DNA from 2 places in the Nocardioides candidus genome. Region 1 is predicted to be linked to the other one. Evidence: riboswitches for the same ligand, from Rfam matches in the RefSeq annotation. Region 1 holds a riboswitch; the other holds the start of a gene.
The links. A riboswitch is a leader RNA that binds a small molecule or an ion and turns the genes downstream of it on or off. The one in region 1 is predicted to bind glycine.
Positions count from the first base shown of each region.

Region 2: linked by a shared signal. The riboswitch ahead of gcvT (glycine cleavage system aminomethyltransferase GcvT) and the one ahead of gcvP (aminomethyl-transferring glycine dehydrogenase) in region 1 are both predicted to bind glycine.

Region 1 is NZ_JBGGWC010000006.1:18,505-21,900, reverse strand. Features, by position in the region: gene ACAX67_RS21025 (bifunctional nuclease family protein) at 1-460, shown strand, start outside; gene ACAX67_RS21020 (MerR family transcriptional regulator) at 602-1,207, shown strand; glycine riboswitch at 1,250-1,341, shown strand; gene gcvP (aminomethyl-transferring glycine dehydrogenase) at 1,416-3,396, shown strand, end outside.
Region 2 is NZ_JBGGWC010000001.1:830,421-833,816, forward strand. Features, by position in the region: gene glyA (serine hydroxymethyltransferase) at 1-355, opposite strand, end outside; gene gcvH (glycine cleavage system protein GcvH) at 352-720, opposite strand; gene gcvT (glycine cleavage system aminomethyltransferase GcvT) at 768-1,880, opposite strand; glycine riboswitch at 1,937-2,039, opposite strand; glycine riboswitch at 2,041-2,139, opposite strand; gene ACAX67_RS04095 (ABC transporter ATP-binding protein) at 2,244-3,311, opposite strand; gene ACAX67_RS04100 (ABC transporter permease) at 3,308-3,396, opposite strand, start outside.

The DNA.
Region 1 (3,396 bases):
GGTCGACGTGATGGGTGTGCGGGTCGAGATGCCCTCCAACCAGCCGATCGTCCTGCTACGGGAGGTGTCTGGTGACCGCTACCTGCCGATCTGGATCGGCGCGGTGGAGGCCACGGCGATCGCCTTCGCCCAGCAGGGGGTCGTGCCGCCCCGGCCGCTCACGCACGACCTCATGAAGGACATCCTGTCGGCCACGGAGAACGAGCTGACCCAGGTGCGCATCACCGACGTCAAGGACGGCGTCTTCTACGCCACGCTCGTCTTCGGCTCCGGCGTCGAGGTGAGCGCACGACCGTCGGACTCGATCGCGCTCGCGCTGCGCACCGGCACCACGATCTTCTGTGCCGACGAGGTGCTCGACGAGGCCGGTCTCGCCGTCCCGGCCGAGCAGGAGGACGAGGTCGAACGCTTCCGTGAGTTCCTCGACCACGTCTCGCCGGAGGACTTCGAAGCCCACTGAACGGGGCTAACCCTCAACTTAAGGGTGAGAGTTGCGACACGCCGGGCCGCGGTCTTTGACCGACCCTCACACCGCGCCGTACCTTGATGTGTCGGCTCCTTCGCGGGGCCGACGCCAGACCCCCACCGAGCGGAGGACCGCGTGAACGAGCACCAGCCCGACGCAGGCAGCCAGGCTGCCGACGTCGCCGCCGGCGTCGCCGAGGAGCAGGGACTGCTCTTCACCGACGACGTGTCGCCGCTCCCGAGCGACCTCGGTTACCGCGGGCCGACCGCCTGCAACGCCGCCGGCATCACCTACCGCCAGCTCGACTACTGGGCCCGCACGGGCCTGATCGAGCCCAGCGTGCGGGGTGCCAAGGGCAGCGGCTCGCAGCGGCTCTACAGCTTCCGCGACATCTTGATCCTCAAGGTCATCAAGCGGCTGCTCGACGCGGGCATCTCGCTGCAGCAGATCCGCACGGCCGTCACCCACCTGCGCGAGCGCGGGACCGACGACCTGACGCAGGTCACGCTGATGAGCGACGGCGCCTCGGTCTACTACTGCACGAGCAACGACGAGGTCATCGACCTGCTCCAGGGCGGGCAGGGCGTCTTCGGCATCGCGATCGGCGGTGTCTGGCGCGAGATCGAGGGCACGCTGGCCCAGCTGCCGAGCGAGCACGCCGCCCAGGAGACGACCGAGTCGGGCGAGACGCTCGCCGGCGACGAGCTCGCCGCTCGCCGCGCCGCCCGCAACGCGGGCTGAGCCTCGAGCCGACCGCACCCGGGCTGATACTGTCGGCCCTGCTGATCCCGCGCGGGAGAGTCTGGGCCTGGCCCAGCGCCGAAGGGGCAAATCCTCCCCGGAACCTCTCAGGCACCCTGGACCGCGCGGCCGGGCAACTCTGGAACCTCATCGTCGCGGTGACAGAGGGGGAGGGCGACCAGATCGAACGATCCCTGAGGTGTCTCCCTTGTCCGACGTCCCCACCCTGCCCGAGCTCGACGCCGCGCTGCCGTTTCTCAGCCGCCACCTCGGCCCCGACGACGCCGGCGTCGCCTCGATGCTCGACCGGCTCGGCTACTCCTCGCTCGAGGAGCTCATGTCGGCCGCGGTGCCCAAGGCCATCCGCACGACCGCGCCGCTCGACCTGCCCGCAGCGCTGAGCGAGGCCGCGGTCGCGGCCGAGCTCCGGGCGATGGCCGGTGCGAACAGTCCTCTGGAGAGCATGATCGGGCTGGGTTACCACGCGACGATCACGCCTCCCGTCGTGCGCCGCAACGTGCTCGAGGACCCGAGCTGGTACACCGCCTACACGCCCTACCAGCCCGAGATCTCCCAGGGCCGGCTCGAGGCGTTGCTGAACTTCCAGACGATGATCAGCGACCTGACCGGTCTGCCGACGTCGGGCTCCTCGCTGCTCGACGAGGGCACCGCCGCCGCCGAGGCGCTGGCCCTGGTCCACCGTGCCCGGCGCTCCATCAGCGGACCGTTCGTGCTCGACGCCGACGCGCTCCCGCAGACCATCGACGTGGTGCGCACCCGGGCCGAGGCGATCGGCATGGAGGTCGTGGTGGCCGACCTGACCCAGGGGCTCCCCGAGGGCGACCTCGCGGGCGTGCTGATCCAGTATCCCGGTGCCTCCGGCCGGATCCTGGACCCCCGCCCGCTGGTCGAGGCCGTGCACGAGCGCGGCGGTCTCGCCGTCGTCGCGGCGGACCTGCTCGCCCTCACCCTGCTCGAGGCTCCCGGCGCCTTCGGCGTCGACGTCGTGATCGGATCGAGCCAGCGCTTCGGCGTGCCGCTCTTCTACGGCGGGCCCCACGCCGGCTTCATGAGCGTCGCCGCGGGCCTGGAGCGCCAGCTGCCGGGCCGGCTCGTGGGTGTCTCGCTCGACGCGGAGGGCCGGCCGGCGTACCGCCTCGCCCTCCAGACGCGCGAGCAGCACATCCGTCGCGACAAGGCGACCTCCAACATCTGCACGGCCCAGGTGCTGCTGGCCGTGACCGCGTCGATGTACGCCGTCTACCACGGCCCCGAGGGCCTGGAGCAGATCGCGACCCGGACCCACCGCTACGCCGCGGTGCTGGCCCGCGCGCTCTCCGAAGGCGGGTTCGCACCGGCCAACGAGACGTTCTTCGACACCCTCACCGTGGCCGTCCCTGGTCGCGCAGGGGCAGTGGTGGCCGCGGCGCGCAGCCTCGGTGTCCACCTGCGTCAGGTCGACGCCGACCACGTCGCGCTCTCGACCTCGGAGTGCACGACGCGGGCGACGGTCTCGACGGTGCTCAAGGCGTTCGGGCTGGAGCCGGTCGACCTCGACGACGTCGACCGCAGCACCTCCGACGCGCTGCCCGGCGGGCTGCGCCGCGCGACGGACTTCCTGACCCACCCGGTCTTCAACACCCACCACAGCGAGACGTCGATGCTGCGCTACCTCGCGCGGCTGTCCAACCGCGACTACGCGCTCGACCGCGGCATGATCCCGCTCGGCTCCTGCACGATGAAGCTCAACGCCACCACCGAGATGGAGCCGATCTCGCTGCCGGGCTTCGCCGACCTGCACCCCTTCGTGCCGGCGTCGGACGCCTCCGGCTACCTGGAGCTGGTGGCCCAGCTCGAGAGCTGGCTGGCGGAGGTCACCGGCTACGACAAGGTATCGATCCAGCCCAACGCCGGCGCCCAGGGCGAGTTCGCCGGCATGCTTGCGATCCGGGCGTTCCACGACGCGAACGGTGACCACGACCGCCGGGTGTGCCTGATCCCGTCGTCGGCCCACGGCACCAACCCGGCGTCCGCGGTGATGGCCGGCATGTCGGTCGTCGTGGTCAAGGCCAACGACGACGGCACGGTCGATCTCGACGACCTGCGCGCCAAGTGCGCGCAGCACTCGGCCACGCTCGCCGCGATCATGGTGACCTACCCCTCGACGCACGGCGTCTACGAGGAGACCA
Region 2 (3,396 bases), on a different contig from region 1:
GGTCGAGCAGCGCGAACATCGTGGCCGCGTTGGCCTGCGCGCCCGAGTGCGGCTGCACGTTGGCGTACGCCGCCCCGAAGAGGCCCTTCACGCGGTCGATCGCGAGCCGTTCGATCACGTCGACGTGCTCGCAGCCGCCGTAGTAGCGCCGGCCGGGGTAGCCCTCGGCGTACTTGTTGGTCAGGACCGAGCCCTGCGCCTCCATCACCGCGACGGGGGCGAAGTTCTCCGACGCGATCAGCTCCAGGGTGGACTGCTGACGCCCGAGCTCGGCGCGGATCGCGGCGTGCACCTCGGGGTCGTACGACGCCAGCGGCTCGTCGTGGCTCCCGGTCGTGGTCGGCACGGTGCTCATCGGGCGATCCCGTCGTAAGCGGCGGCGTCGAGCAGCTCGGGTGAACGGGTCACCCGGACGACGAAGAGCCAGCCGGCTCCGAACGGGTCGGAGTTGAGGAGGCTGGGGTCGGCGACGACGGCCTGGTTGACCTCGACGACCTCTCCGTCGACGGGGGCGAAGAGGTCGCTGACGGACTTGGTGGACTCGAGCTCGCCGCACGGCGTGCCGGCGACGACGGTGCTCCGCACGGCGGGGAGGTCGACGAAGACGATGTCGCCGAGCGCGTCCGCGGCGAAGGCGGTGATGCCGATGCGGGCGGTGTCGCCGGTGGTCTCGAGCCACTCGTGCTCGATGGTGTAGCTCAGGTGGGTGGGGTTGGTCATGGTCGTGCTCCTGGAGGTGTCGGTGGGCGGGTGGGCGACGCGGTCGCCTAGGTGGTCCGCTGGTAGAAGGGCAGGTCGACGACCTCGGCGTCCTCCCGGCTGCCGCGCACGTCGACCTGCACGGTGAGGCCGACGGTCGCGAGGTGCGGGGCGACGTACGCCATCGCCACGGGGTGGCCCAGCGTCGGCGAGGGCGACCCGCTGGTGATCGTGCCGGCCGCCTCGCCGGTGGCCGGGTCGAGGACGGTGTAGCCGGCGCGCGGGGACCGTCGTCCGGCCGGCCGCAGGCCGACGAGGGTGGCGCGCGGCTCGGCGGCGGCCCGTGCCCGCAGGGCGGCGTCGCCGACGAAGCCCTCCGGCTTGTCGTGCACGACGACCCTTCCGAGCCCGGCGTCGTAGGGCGTCGTCCTCCTCGTCAGCTCGTGCCCGTAGAGCGCCATGCCGGCTTCGAGCCGCAACGTGTCGCGGCAGGCCAGGCCGGCGGGCACCAGGCCGTGCTCCGCGCCGGCGGAGCCGAGCGCGAGCCAGGTCGCGGCGGCTTCCGAGGAGGCGCAGTAGACCTCGAACCCGTCCTCCCCGGTGTAGCCCGTACGCGCGAGCAGGACGTCGGCGCCGGCGAGCCGGGTCTCGGCGATCGCGTAGTACTTCAGCGTGGTGAGGTCGAGATCGGTGAGGCCGGCCACGACGGCCGCGGCCGTCGGCCCTTGGACCGCGATCAGTGCCCAGTCGTCGGTGGCGTCGCGCACGGTGGCGTCGAAGCCCCCGGCACGCTCGGTGAGCGCGGCCGCGACGACAGCGGTGTTCGCCGCGTTGGCCACCACGAGGTAGCGGTCGTCACCGAGGCGGTAGACGACGAGGTCGTCGATGATGCCGCCGTCCTCGTCGCAGATCATCGTGTAGCGGGCGCGACCGACCGGGATGGCCGAGGGCCGGCCGACCAGGGCACGGTCGAGGGCGCGGCCGGCCTCGGTGCCGGTGACCTCGATCTCGCCCATGTGGCACAGGTCGAAGAGCCCGGCCGTGGTGCGGACCGCGTGGTGCTCGGCGGTCTCCGAGCCGTAGCGGACCGGCATCTGCCAGCCGGCGTAGTCGGTGAACGAGGCGCCGAGCGCCTCGTGGAGGGCGTGCAGGGGTGTCTGAAGAGACGCCGATGATGGCATGTGCGGGAGGCTCCCTGGTGGTGGTGCCGCGCGACGCGGCACCCGCGGATGGGTGACCTCCCCGCTCTGTCATCGGTACCTGAGAGCTTCACCGTCGCGGTATGGGCGGCTTGCACCGTGGGTGCAGGGCACGGGGGTGACCTGTCTTTCCAGAGTTCGCCTCGCCTCAGCGGTAACGGGGCCTGAGAGATTCTCGGGGAGACTTGCTCCTTCGGCGCCTCGCTCCTGGTGAGGACGAGGACTCTCCCGCTGCGGTTCGAACGGCGCGGTGTGAAGTTGTAGGACGGACCGTAGGCAACGCCGTGCCAGGAGGTCAACCCGGCGCCCGGTCGCTGCTCCGACGGCGCCCCGGTGGGCGCCCGGTCAGACCGTGAAGGCGACGACGTCGCCGACGACGCCGACCCACACCCGGTCGCCGGGTGTGGGCACCGACGTGGCGGGCGTGCGCGCGGCGAGCTCCTCGCCGGAGTCCAGTCGGACGCGGACCGTCGCGTCGTGGCCGTAGAAGCTGATGTCGACGACCTCCGCCGGGGCACCGTCGCCGCCTCCAGCCGTGCTGGCGTTGCGGATCTGGATCTGCTCCGCGCGGACGGCGAGCCGCACCAGCCCGGCCTCGCGCGCCGTGCGCAGCGGCAGCACGCCGAGCGCGCAGCGTGCCTCGGTGTGGTTGACGACCTCGCCCTCCACGAGCGAGGCGTGCCCGAGGAACGAGGCCACCCGGGGCTCTGCGGGCGTCAGGTAGACCGCCGTGGGCGAGGCCACCTGCAGGAACGCGCCGTCCATCATCACCGCGACCTGGTCGGCGAGCGACAGCGCCTCGCCCTGGTCGTGGGTGACCAGGAGGGCCGCGGCACCGGCCGTGCGCAGCGCGCGTACGACGGCGCGGCCGGTGTCCTCGCGCAGGGACGCGTCGAGGGAGGAGAACGGCTCGTCGAGCAGCACCAGCCCGGGCCGCGGCGCGAGCGCGCGAGCCAGGGCGACCCGTTGCTGCTGCCCGCCGGACAGCTCGTGGGGGTAGCGGCCGGCCATGCTGCGGGGCAGCTCGACCAGGTCGAGCATCTCCGCGACCCGCGCGGAGCTGTCGCCGCGCTCGGCGCGCGGCAGCCCGAAGGCGACGTTGCGCGCGACGGAGAGGTGGGGGAAGAGCGCGCCGTCCTGGGGCACGTAGCCGATCGCCCGCAGTCGGGCGGGCATCGCGCGCCGCCCGCTGACGACCTCGGTGCCGGCGAGCCGCACCGTGCCTGCGGTCGGCGAGACGAACCCGGCGACCGATCGCAGCAGGGTGGTCTTGCCGCAGCCGGAGGGGCCGAGGATGGCGGTCACGCCGTCGCCGACCGCGAGGTCGAGTCCCCGCAGCACGGCGGTGCGGCCGTAGCCGGCCTCGAGTCCTTCGATCTCGAGCGCCGCGGGCGGGTGCGAGCCGCTGGTCATGACCCGTTCCTCACGCTCAGGCTTCCCAGGATCCACGTCGAGGGGATCGACAGCACGATCAGCGCAAGAGCATAGGGGGCGGCGG